DNA from 2 places in the Paenibacillus sp. LRG-1 genome. Region 2 is predicted to be linked to the other one. Evidence: riboswitches for the same ligand, from Rfam matches in the RefSeq annotation. Region 2 holds a riboswitch; the other holds the start of a gene.

Region 1 (6,589 bases), 940 kb from region 2:
GGAGGTTGCATTATAGCTTCCTTGCTTGGCACCGTTTCGTTGTGTCATAAAGTCCGGCCAGATCGGGCACTCCACTCCTTGCGATGATCTTTCTCCGTCTTCAAACTGGTATTCTATATGGGATTTATTACGAAACTCGGGCTTCGTCGTATCCGTTTTCCAGTCATTATTATAGGTGGTTGAATACTTGATTGTATAAGCCTTCTGAATGGCTTTATGAAAAATGAGCGTAAATCCTTGTTTATAGTCCTGTGATAGCGGAACCAGCTCATAATCCGTGGGCGCACGTAGCTCCGTTGTTCCGTCAACACTTTGAATTTTCAGGGTGTCCGGTAACAAAGCCAAGCCCCCGTTTGGAAACACATCCTGAATGACAATATTTTTCATGATGTACAAGTCTGTATTGATGGTAATCACCCAAGGTATGATTTTGGTGTTGTAATTGGGTGTGTCATACATTTTAGTCATAACTCCGCTTATGATTTCCGTCGATACAATCTTCTGCGTTCCATCCGAGGTTATGATGTTTATAACTTTTCCATTATCATAGACACGGCCTCTGGCTTGAGTCTGGTATCGGATGGTATAGGCTGAATCTACGTCGAAGTTGAATTGAAGTTTGAAGCCGTTGCGGTCCGGATAATCAACTGGGATGACAGTATACGCCCACGATGGGAGCTCCTCCAGTGTGTTTCCCTTAAATACTTTCAAAGAACCGGGCAGCAATTCTTGAGTTTTATTGAAATGATCAATTAAAAGAGCTTTGGCTTCGGGGATTTTTGTCTCGCTAAAGTTATATCTTATGGCCCACGAGAGTGTTTGTGTGGCATAATCATATTTTTCAACCTTTTTGGACAAAAATTCACCACGTTCCACCTGAACAGTAGCGGTAGCAACAACGTTCTCTATCGCATCTCCTGAAAGCGTTGCTGTGTTGGAGAAACGAGTTTTATCGCCAATAATACGCGTGGAATATTGAATCTGATAGGCCGTGTTAATGCTATCGTCTTGAAAACGAATCACAAACCCTGTCCCGGCTTGATCTGCTTCAATGGCATATTCACTTGCATTCACTAGGTCTCGAACAACGGTCGAGCCGTCGATATTGACTTGTAGATGATAGAGCCGGATAGAGTCTCTTCTGAGTTCCAGCCCTGAAGGAATTGGATCGGTGATGAGGGCATGCTTTACGGTGTTTAGTTGTTTGTTCACATCAATGGTCCAGTCGATCTGATTGGTGCCCTCTATTTTCCCTTGTTTGCTTAGGGTTGGCCCTGACTGGGGTTTTACATTCACGATGACCGTTTGTACCCCGCCTTTGATCGGAATCGCAATGATGATCTCTGTACTGCCTTTCACCGTTTCTTTCGTAAACTCGGTTTTAACTTGTAGTTTGCCGCTGACATTGGAGTGATTCTCTACATATTGGTTAAAGGTCATGATAACCTTGCCCTGACGATCTACTGTGAAGTATCCCACGGTTCCATCGGTAGTGACTAACGGAGATGAGATATCAGTGTAGATGACAAACTGTTCTGGTAAATGAAAGGTGAAGGTGTCCCCTGACTTATAGGTATTGTCAGGAAGCTCCCATTCATAGCCTAGTTGGATGGCTGATCCGATGTCGAATTGGCTGTCTGGACTATATACCGCATCAATGACACGCCCTGCTTCGTCGGTCAGGCTCAACTTCGTTAATATGCTCTGCGGAGCTGCATCATGTTGAGACTTTGAACTGACTGCTCCTTGAACGAAGGGGACCGTGTTTGAAGGAATCTCCCCAGGAGGTTCAAGGTTTGGGACAACGTATACAGCATCTGTAACGGTAGGTGTAGGATCAGATACAGCACTCTGCGGCAGTTCTGGGGCTGGAGCATCTGCGTAAGCCAGCGTTGCGCTGAAAAAGCTTTGGACAATGAGCAATAAGGCAATGATCATTACATTTATTTTTGTTCTCATGCTCCAAGTGATTCTCCTATTCATCGTAATATGGTAATGCTTCGTTCGAAATTAGTATATTCAGCATGCTAGGCTGACATGACTATCCCAATAGAAAAAAAGCCCTGATCATAGCGATCAGGGCTTTCTTCGAGAGAGGCATAGCAATTTGTGATGGATCTATGTAAAAAAGACATAATAAAAAGCTCGTTCATCTGGTAGCTGGCTGCCATCCGGATAGGAAGGCCCTATAGTTTTGCGTCACTGCCTTTCGACAGTTTTGCCATTAACTTGAATAGCTTGTGCGTCTATCATCTATCAAACTGATTTCATGTAACCTCTCATTTACAACTTGGAACGGTTCCCCCATTTTTTGCGGAAGGAATGAGGTGTTTCTCCTACATGCTCCTTGAATAGGTTAATAAAATGGCTCGTATTGGGAATCCCTACGTACCTTGCGATATCCACAATGGACATGTCACTGGTTTTAAGCCAGCTTTGAGCGGCTGTGATACGGACATTAATGAGATAATCAATCGGAGAGAAACCGATCTGCTTTTTGAAATTTTTAGCCAGATTAAACTTGTTTAATTCAAACATGTCTGCCAGCGAGTCCAGTGTTATTCGCTCACAGTAGGACTGATCCAAATATTGCTGTACCCGGCGTACTTCGCTGAGGGTTTCAGCATTCACATGCGGATGATCATAGGGATGTTGCAAAATGCACATTAGTATTTCACCAATGAGCCTGGACGTTAGCAGCTCAGCGGAAAGACTTCTGTCAGACTGCCCGCAAATCAGAGCATGGAGCTTATCCAATATAATATGCGGATTATGCATGGAAATGACCGGTTTATTATGCTTGGCAAATTGTTCGTAAAAATTTTCGATCAGGTTGCCATACAGGTACAGGCTGATATACTCCCAGGATTCATGACCGGAGGTGCTGTATTGAACATATTCCTCGCAATTAATAAAGAACAAATCTTGAGGTTTTATGATATATTTCTTGTCCCGGTACAGTAATTCTCCCTTACCAGACAACGTAAAGACAAGCAAAAAAGAGGCAAGTTCTTTCCTTTCCATCGTAAAAGCAGAAGTTTTTTGAAAGTAGCCTAATTCCTGGATATATAAAAGGGATTGCTTGGCAAAAGCGGAGGGAGTGCGTACAATTACGACCGGATCGCCATTCCAGAGGCCCACGTTGTTTTTTTGGTCTGTTGTCATATTCAATTCCTTTACAAAAAAGCAATTTTATCTAGCATATCTTGGTTTGATTTACCAATATATAATGGCTGATTAAACATGATTTCCTATTTATAAAAGTTTATTTTATCACAACAAATATGTCTATATATCAAATTATGTGTGTGAGCTTTATGGGAGTCTCGCTTTTTATGGATATTTAATCTGATAATCCATATGAAAAAGTCGAATGCTGTTGAAAGAATCTGGGGTTATCATGGATTCAAATCCTTTCTGAGGTCAAATACCAAAATGGTACTGAAAAAAGGTATCTTATGCCCATTCAACTTTCTTGTTCACTTCTCCTTTCGGTTTAAAAAAATTGGGACTTGGTTTTGTTAAAATGGTTCGTAAGGCTTATTATTGAAAATAAGAGTTTGGGCCCAGTGCTGTGATTTTGTTCACAAACATGAATGTAAAAAAGAGAGATATATGCATAAAAAATTACGCAAAAAGTGCCCTTGCGCGTTTCATCAAAAGTGCTTTCAACTTTGGAAATGACACGGGCAATGATATGATGGGTAATACAGGTATAGTGCTTTACTTACTCGACAGTCAGTTTGGAGGATTACAGGATGGGAAAACCAAAAAGTACGAAAACCGCAGCGGCTTGGTCGCTCGTTATTCTAGGGGCAGGCTTTGCAGCCACATTGCCCTTCCAGCAATATGGCTGGGCTCGTTTATTAGCCGGAGCTTTTGAGGCAGGACTTGTAGGGGGACTGGCAGACTGGTTCGCTGTCACTGCTTTGTTCCGTCATCCGCTAGGCATTCCGATACCACATACGGCGCTGCTTCCTAAAAATAGGGACAAGCTCACGAATGCATTGGTGAGTACCGTGGAAAATAACCTGCTAAACAAAGACAGCATTGCGTCTAAAATTGCAGATATTCGTTTGGCCGATTTGGTACTGGGCGGTGTGGAAAAAGGAATGCGCACGCCGGAGGCGGCGGCATCCATAGATGTTCTTGCCAAGCGTCTCGTCCAGTCGCTCCCGCTCGCGGAATTGGCTCCGGTCATCGTGGCAGAGCTCAAGCGGCAGGTGACTGACTTTGACACCGGACCGCTGCTAGAGGCGCTTGCTCGTCAGACCAGCGAGAAGGGCTATGATCGCCGCGCACTGGATTACACGCTGGAGCAAGCAGAGTCCTGGCTTTTGCGACCCGAAACGGGTTATACGCTGGGCACCTTAGGGATGCAGGCTGTTAGTGGTTTGCAGGTGAGCGGGCTGATGCAGTTTGCCTTGAACGCATTCCTCGGCTATCTGAACGAAGAGCGTATGGGTGAAATGATTCGTCATTTCCTGCTGGATCAGGTAGCAGAACTGCAAAGGGAAGAGCACCCGCGCCGCCAGGCCGTGCTGGATGGTCTGAGAACACAGGTGACCCGATTGGCGACGAAAGATACGGTTCAGGAAGGGTTGAACGGCTGGAAGGATAGCCTTGTTGAAGCCTGGGAAGGCGATGCGTCAGTGCTGGGCAAAATGGAAGAACTGCGTATACGCTTATTGGACTACATGGAAGACGGAAGCTATGTGCAGACCTATATTTTACCGCTATTGGATCGGATGCTGACTGATTTAAGAGGGAATACCGAGCTGCTGGACAAGATCAATGTGCGAATTGTGGAAGGTATTACTGGACTGGTGGAAGCCAACCATAGTCGAATTGGTAACTTGGTACGCGAAAATGTAGACAAAATGGATAACAAATCCCTGATTGCACTGATGGAGGACAAACTGGGACAGGATTTGCAGTGGATACGTATTAACGGCGCAGTTACAGGCTTCCTGATCGGCATTGTGCTGACAGGTATCCGTATGCTAATCCAATAGACCAGAAAAAGCTACAGATAGGGTTGTGGAAGCATGAGGCTTTGGCATGAACATTTAATCGACAGGTTACCCCGTCCGCAACTGTTGGGGCAACATCGTGAGTGCTGTGCCCTGCGCGGGAATGGGTGGGGCAAGCCACACGCCACCGTGAATTATGTGTTCGATTATCACCCAATGCTGCTGGTGCGCTATCATAGGCTCATTATGGACGAAATGAAAAGCAGAGGGTACAATGTTGATCCACTATGGGAACAGCCGTTGTATCGCGGTAAGCAGTGTGAGCCTTGGGAGGCGGAGCTGGGTGAGGAACTGGCAGGCGCGGGTGCATATGTGGAGCATGACGATGAGTATATGAAGGAGTGCCTGGATAACCTGGCTTCCAAGGGTATTTTAATAGAGATTGAAGTGACCTAAAAAAGACGGGCTGCGGTATGTTCATCATTCAGATGAAGTGCCGCAAGCCCGCTTTTTTGATGCTTCAGTGTTCAGTGCTTGGGGGAGAGACTCGGGATATTAGATTACAGAATCCAGCGGGTGACCTTTTCCAGCGGTTGTCTGGATTTTTCCCGCTTGGGTTCATGAGCGCGATAACCGAAGGCAGCAATGACTGAAATATCGAGCAGCCCGTTTTCTAGCAGTCCTTCTTCCTCCAAAATGGCATGCACCTGATCGTAGTTAAAGCCCTCAATTGGACAGGAATCAATACCGATCTGAGCCGCCGCTGTCATCATATTGCCTAAGGCAATGTAGGTTTGCTTGGAAGCCCAGTCAAATAACGTACGTTCGTTTTCCAGTAAGCGTTGATTTTCACCCTGGAAAATCTTATAGCGGCCTGGCAGTGAGGCAAAGTCCTCCTCAGACATACCTTTAACCTCTTTATACATATACTCCACGTAAGGAGAATCATAACGAACATCCTTGCGCGCCAAAATCAGGACGACGTGGCTAGCCGCAGGAATCTGCTTTTGACCGCCGCTGGAAACTGCAGCCAGCTTTTCTCTCAATGCCTGATTTTGTACAACTACAAACTGCCATGGTTCAAAACCAACGGAGCTTGGAGAAAGTCGCCCGGTTTCGAGAATGAACTGAAAATCCTCTTCTGGTATGATGCGATTGGGATCGAATTCTTTCGTGGCGTGCCTGAACAGAAAGGCGTCCAGAATTTCCTGTTTTTTAGCTGATGTATTAGACATAAAATGTACTCCTTTTGATATGGGTTTAGTTGGTACTCTATGGGTTTTCTGCTACTATAATGAGAGCTGATATCGAATATATAGTTATCATATAGAAAGCTTTTGCAGGGAACAAGTACGCACATATTTGTTCCTTGTCATACGTCTGGGGCTATTGGTTTACACATTCTACAGAAAGAAGGGGTATACATGGCACAGGAGATGGAACATGCAGTTAGCGTTAATTTTGGATGTCCGGTAGCGAAAACCGTCGGGGTTATAGGCGGCAAGTGGAAGGGAGTCATCTTGTATCATTTGACGACAGGACCGCGGCGCTATAACGAAATTCGACGGACCTTGCCTAATATTACACAGCGGATGCTAACCTTGCAGTTGCGTGAA
Region 2 (6,589 bases):
GCTTTTACCGTCCGATCTGTATACGTGCTTCCCGCTACTTGCGAGGCAATCACCTGATAAGCCCCGTCGGTCCCGTCAGCACGCAGCACATCATAGGAAGATACGCCTTCTGCCTGAAGCCAATTAATCTTTACTGCCCCATCCTGAACAGAGGCTGCCTTCACCCCTGTTGGAGCTGAAGCTGCGGTTTGATCTGTACTTTTTAATTCCAAAATATATTGTACCGCTTCACCAGGACCCAGCTTTTCTTCAAAATCAAGGGCAGGAGAAGCCTTGAGTCCTGATATGGAACGTTGTGCCTGACTGTAAGTAGAACCCGCTCCAAAACGTTCACCCGTGTACAAACCGGCTTTCGGCATCGTTACCCGTACACGAACTGTCTGCGTGGTAGCTTCGAAATTCACTAGATTCACCAGCAATTTGTCTGAAGTAGCGCCGCTACCTGCCAGCGGTTTAAGCTTGGACGTATCCACCGCACGAACATACACCATCTTATCCTTGGTATCCTCTGGATTCAGCACTGTATAAGTCAGAGGTTTTCCATGGGTGGCATAGGCTAAGCTCAAGCGTCTCATGATCTTAACGCGGGTGTCCTGCCCTTGCCCAAACGGATAAATTTCTGTGTTGGCCGGATTATGACTTTGCAGATCGAAGCCTGTTTTAAACAGCGTATAATCCTTATAAAAAGCAGCGTGCTGGATAAACATATCGGCAAACCCAATTTGCGAACGCATAATCCGGTCGAATGCGGCTGCTTGTGGCTGACTAGCCCCGTAATCTGGATTGTCTCGATGCGTATCATTGGTACCGAACTCCGTATTCAGCATCTTTTTCGCCAGTCCATTGCTCGAACCGCCGAAGGTTTTCAAATTTTGGACGAAGCTACCCCCGCCCTCTTCATTATACGATTCACCATAGGCGTGTCCATTGGTCAGATCGGTGACTTCCTCCAGCTGTTTACGTTGCGCCGGGTCCCGTTCCCATCCATCTGGGTCACCGCATTTTTGCGTACCTCCGGTTTGATTTTTGCATGCCTTAGTAGAGTACGTTGGCCAGTAGGCCCAGCCCGGTGCTACGGTTTTGAGATGCGGTGCCAATTGCTTGCCTTCTGTATTCAACCACTTGGCCACAGCCAGGTTTACCGCCTTGGAGCGATTAAATAATCCAGGTTCGTTATCTACTTCATAATATTGAAGATAAGAACCGTATTTTTTTACATAATCGCGCAACTTTTGCTTGGCCGTCTCTGGTAGAGAACCATCTTTTTGCAGCTTAATATCACCTGTATATAAATACAAAGCAGACGATTGCATATTATACTGCTTTAACGTTTGATAGTAATCATCCACGTCTGTACAGGCCTTGCCCACATTACTGGCACAGGTGACCCTCATGACGTTGCCACTATAAGCAATGCCCAGCCACTTGAGAACGTATGGTAAATGCTTAACTGCACCCTCATCATAATAAAATTCTTTATTGTTCACATTTGTTCCGGTCAGTATATATTTACCATGTACCGGTTCGGTCGTAGGTGAAGCTAACGTCTCCAAGCTCAAGTCATCCCAAGTCCACCACACATTTTTATCTTCTGCAGAGGAGCAGTATAGGCAGCGCGCTGTCTTTAGCTTGAGTACGTTAACACCGCTTTGCAATTGCTCTTTGGGTATATACAGCTCGTAGTTGTTTTTGAAATTATAAGCACTCCCAGTACCGGAAACCCCGGCAATCTGAATAATACCGGACAGCTGATGATTTGAAAATACAGCCATTTGCGGGACTGCTTTGCCCGCATCCAAAATCCGAACACGGAATATCATACCATTGGGAGGAATCTGATTCAGCTTATACTGGAGTGTCAGTTCAGGGTTCGTGGACGCATTCAAACCGGGAGGAATATCTCCACTGCTGAGCAATACCGGAACTGTTGTACTCTCTGCTTCCGACAATGCTGACAATGATCCTTTAGCAGACGATTCGGTAGAGGCAGCTGCTGTAGAAATATCGATATTATCCCTACCGACCACACCTTTGAATTCCGCTGAAGAGTCATCCCTCTGACCCAGCTTCCATACTGGACTGGCAGCCGCTACTTTATCCGTCTGCAATTCTGCGCTTCTTGAAGGCGTGTATATAAACCAAGCGATCATCGCTATAGCTACGACCGCTAGTAGTCCAGATAAAACTACTGAATACCTATGGGATAACCATTTTTTTATCATATGATCCACCCTCTCTCCTCAAATTTTTTGACCGGGAAAGAGTATCAATCAAGGAAGAAACAAAGCGTTTCCGGGAATCACCGCTTTCGCTTCATGCTGACTTTCCCACATTAGACGTGCCATCGCGTCGCCTTTTTCATCATAGTATTCCACTTTTAAATCTACCATTTTGCCTGCTTCCAAAGTAATACTACCTTTACGCTCTGTCCAGCTTTGTTTGAACCAGCTGTCAATAACCAACTTGCCATCTACCCATACACGGATACCGTCATCAGATATCGTTGTGAACGTATAGGTCTCGCTATATTGCGGTTTGATTTTACCCGTCCAGCGAACCGAGAACTGATCGGCATTCACCTTTGGATCAGCTGCATTGGCACGCCAGTTGTAGTCCAGCTTGCTATCTGTACGGATCAAAGCAGGACTTCCGCTCAAATTCATATTGTTAAAATATTCGCCCTGCAGCCCGTTCACATATACCACATCAGGAACGGAAGGAGGAGCCGGAGTCGGAGCCGGGATAGGCTCACTTTGCCCCTCGTCCGGTAAGGTCGGTACGTCTGTCCCAGGTTGTTCGATTGCTGCCAGCCCATTTTTCACATCATCCCGCGTCAAACTCTTCGAATCATTCATATAATCCTGAATTTGATTTGTTGTGTTATTCTCAGTCAGCATCTTGCCCCAAGTCATGGAATATACCCATTTAGGTTGAGCCTGCAATACCTCAGAACTAGGCATCTCACCGTGCTCCCCAATGGCAATCGGCTTATTCCGTGCCAGCCCGAGCAGACCTTCGTAATGACTTTGCTTAAAATCATTGTTGTAAATGTCTACTGCCAAAATGTCCACTTTGTCATCCCCCGGGTATTTTGGGGTATACGGGACAGTATACGAATTGGGCGCATTCGGACTCCATACCCACAGCAGATTGTTCAATTGATGTGTGTTTGTAAAACGGTCATACATGATATTCCATAGCTGATTGAAATTAGTTTTGTTTCCCCACCAGAACCAGTCACCATTCATTTCGTGGTAAGGTCTCCACAAAACCGGAACCCCTGCATCACGAAGCTGCTTTAACGATACAGCGACCTTATCCAGATCGGCAATGAGGAGGTTATACTGCGTAGTACCTGGGGTCACGTATTTGTTGAACTCCGCCTGACTTACTTTCGCCTGTACATTGGCCCAAGTCAGTGGCCTACCTGGTAGCGCTTCATGAAAAGTCATCGTCACAATTCCACCGGATCTGTCCCAACGGATAGCACTATCGACGACATTTTTACGTTGTGCTGCTTCCGTAGCGTCAGATTGACCAGAGATAGCTCCCATCTCATAGCCGTGTACACCAACATATGCCTGACTGATTTTTTGGACCTTGTTACTTAATTCATCTGGACTTTCCAAATAATCATGCTGACCGGTGACTATTTTTTTCCCTGAGATGTTGAGTAAATAATTGTATAGTTCACGGGCCTGAGTAGAAGCGTCCGAATTAACAGGTTGTAATGAAGCAGCATTCGCCACAGACAGAGAATCTCCAAAACCGACGGGCAACAATGAAAAAAGCATAACAACGGGGAGTACATGACGTATCAGTCGATACAGAGGAATAAAATTGAATCTCACTTTCGCTCTTCCTTTCGGTAGCCAGGCTGCCATCCTTGTGGAAGGCCCTTTAGCTTTGCGTACCTGCCTTTCGACAGGGCTGCGTTTATCGTTGGAAGGAGTTTGGATTCCTTCTTACCCTAAGTATCGACTTTTTTTTACCAAAATTTAATAGGTCATGTTCATGAATTTACAGGTTTTCGCCCAATTTCGACAGTTTAGGCTATGAATTTTCATGAATTCGTCTTTTTTTCGTTTTTACGAAAATAATTAGGAGATAAATTGGTGACGGGAAATTTCATTCCAATCCATACAAAAGCGGACAATATCCTCTTCAACCAACTCAGAGCCAGTCTGCACCTCAATAAAGTCCACATCGGTCACTGCCAAAATGCTATGCTTCGTCCCTTCAGGGATACGTACTACGTCACCAGCCTTCACTTTGTGCAGCTTCTCATTCAAAATAATTTCCGCTTCACCGCTAATAATGGTCCAGATTTCACTTCGTTTGAAATGAAGCTGGTAGCTGATATTTTTGCCTTTCCGTACGCGGATTCGTTTGGTCAATACCTCGTTACCCTCGTCATACTTGACATAATCCACAACCCGATACTGTCCCCAACGACGTTCTTCATACATTGGACGCTGATCATGAGCCTTGAGCACTTCCTTAATGCGAGGACTTTCTGCCTTATTGGTCACAAGAATGCCATCCGGGCTAGCGGCTACGATCAGATCATTCGTTCCAATGATCGCCACAGGAATGTCTAACTCGTTAATAAGGCTCGTATTGACGCAATCCTCCGTTACTACACCTCTGCCCACTTGTTGATTAGACATTTCTTCTGTGAGCGTATTCCAGGTACCCAAATCCTTCCAAAAACCATCATACGGAAGAACTACGATGTCCTTTTCCTTCTCGACTACTTCATAGTCAAAGCTGATTTTTTCCAGAGATGCGTATTGCTTTTGCATTTCTTCATAATTAAGCGGCAACCCCTTGGATGCCAAGATATCCAGCAAATAACTTAATTTGAATGCAAAAACCCCGCAGTTCCATAGAGCATTGCGTTCAATCAGACGCTCCGCCTGCTCCCGGTCGGGTTTCTCTTGAAAATGGCTCACTTCACGGTAGCCTGTGCTACCTTGAGTGGCATCGTTTTTCGGAATAATGTAACCATATTTCTCTGAAGGATAGGAAGGGACAACCCCGATTAAAGCAAGCTTGCCTTCACTCTCCTGAAGCGTATGTTCCAGCTGGGCTACGGAAGCGAAGAAAGCATCCTCAACATAAGGATCTACAGGCAATATTGCTATAATTTCATCAGGTGAAACACCTGCAATGGAATATAGATAAGTCGCTGTCAGCGCAATCGCAGGAAAGGTGTCTCTGCGTTCCGGCTCAACAATAATGCGCGTATTCGGCCCGACCTGACTCTGGATCATTTCGACCTGTGCTCTCCCTGTCGCAATAAACGAGGATTCTGATAATCCGTTGTCTCCCAATTGTCTCCATACCCGCTGTACCATGGATTCCGAAATCCCCTCCGGGCTCTCCAGTACCTTCAAAAATTGTTTGGAACGGGAATCGTTGGACAAAGGCCATAATCTTTTACCGGAACCACCAGACAAAAGTACGAGCTTCATAACTCTCCACTTCCTCTCTATATTGGTTGGATGATCGTTCTGATGATGAGTTGACTACCCGCTACGGTATGAATTTAATCTTATGATCGCTGTTGGACCGGGATTCACTCGATTATATAAAATCTATATAGGTTTGAATCCCACTAAGCTTATGCTTCCGATGCGAGCTTTCCTTTGGAAAGCTTTCAGGCGAACGCTCCGCTTCTCCAGATTCAAATCCATCCCTGCGCTACTCAAAAATGCATCATGCCGATCATACCGTTTATTGCAAAAGGCACGACCGGACATTATTAAGTCCGATCAGCCTGTAAAATCTCACGCTTGGCGTTTACCTGCCTTGCTTCACAGGAGCGGCGCCGCGGTACAGCCGCATGGCGCTTTGATCGGAAGGAGCGGCATCAACCGCGCCGCTCCTTCCGATACGCCCTTCCTACTCCCACCCCATAAGGTGGGAGATTAAAAACCGTGACTCTATGCGGGAAAAGCAGCGGAGCGGTCCATTTGAATCTGGAGAAGCGCTAGCGTTCGCCTTTGCAGTGAGATTCTTACCTTGGAATGTTTTATATAATCCAAAGAATCCCACTGCAACAGCGATCGGAAGATCGAATGGAACGCGCAGCGCCTCCAACCCGCCACAGTCACTTTTTAATCTGTCACTTTTAAACCTCTACCTTATCCCGATTCCACCCACTCATCCGCGGACGACCCACGGAGTAGTATTCCAGCCCGGAGCCTTGGATCTGTTCCTCACCGAATACGTTACGACCGTCAATGAGAACCGGTTTGTGCAGAATGGAGGCCAGTTGTACGAGATCAACTTTTTTGAACTCTTCCCAATCGGTCAACAGGCACACAGCGTCGCTACCTTCAGCGGCTTGCTGTGGGGACAAGCACCATACAATATTCGGGTGATCCACGCGCTCCTTGAATTTATCCATCGCAATAGGATCATACAGCTTGACAATAGCGCCTGCCTGAATGAGCGTTTCTACGATTTCCAGTGCTGGAGCTTCGCGGATGTCATCTGTATTTGGCTTGAAGGCGAGGCCCCAAATGCCAATGGACACACCGTTCAGTTGACCCAGCGATTCGCGCAGCTTGGATACAATCAT

What was found. A riboswitch is a leader RNA that binds a small molecule or an ion and turns the genes downstream of it on or off. The one in region 2 is predicted to bind cyclic di-GMP.
Region 1: another riboswitch for cyclic di-GMP. It lies ahead of ACUUJN_RS02160 (collagen binding domain-containing protein); the one in region 2 lies ahead of ACUUJN_RS06135 (glycosyl hydrolase).

What each region holds. Positions count from the first base shown of each region.
Region 1 covers NZ_CM170126.1:478,437-485,025, forward strand. The annotation lists gene ACUUJN_RS02160 (collagen binding domain-containing protein) at 1-1,959, opposite strand, end outside; cyclic di-GMP riboswitch class I at 2,153-2,233, opposite strand; gene ACUUJN_RS02165 (AraC family transcriptional regulator) at 2,284-3,165, opposite strand; gene ACUUJN_RS02170 (DUF445 domain-containing protein) at 3,759-5,015, shown strand; gene ACUUJN_RS02175 (TIGR02328 family protein) at 5,049-5,429, shown strand; gene ACUUJN_RS02180 (NAD(P)H-dependent oxidoreductase) at 5,534-6,208, opposite strand; gene ACUUJN_RS02185 (winged helix-turn-helix transcriptional regulator) at 6,398-6,589, shown strand, end outside.
Region 2 covers NZ_CM170126.1:1,418,120-1,424,708, reverse strand. The annotation lists gene ACUUJN_RS06140 (hypothetical protein) at 1-2,222, opposite strand, end outside; gene ACUUJN_RS06135 (glycosyl hydrolase) at 2,271-3,851, opposite strand; cyclic di-GMP riboswitch class I at 3,865-3,945, opposite strand; gene ACUUJN_RS06130 (sugar phosphate nucleotidyltransferase) at 4,101-5,477, opposite strand; gene ACUUJN_RS06125 (UDP-glucose dehydrogenase family protein) at 6,137-6,589, opposite strand, start outside.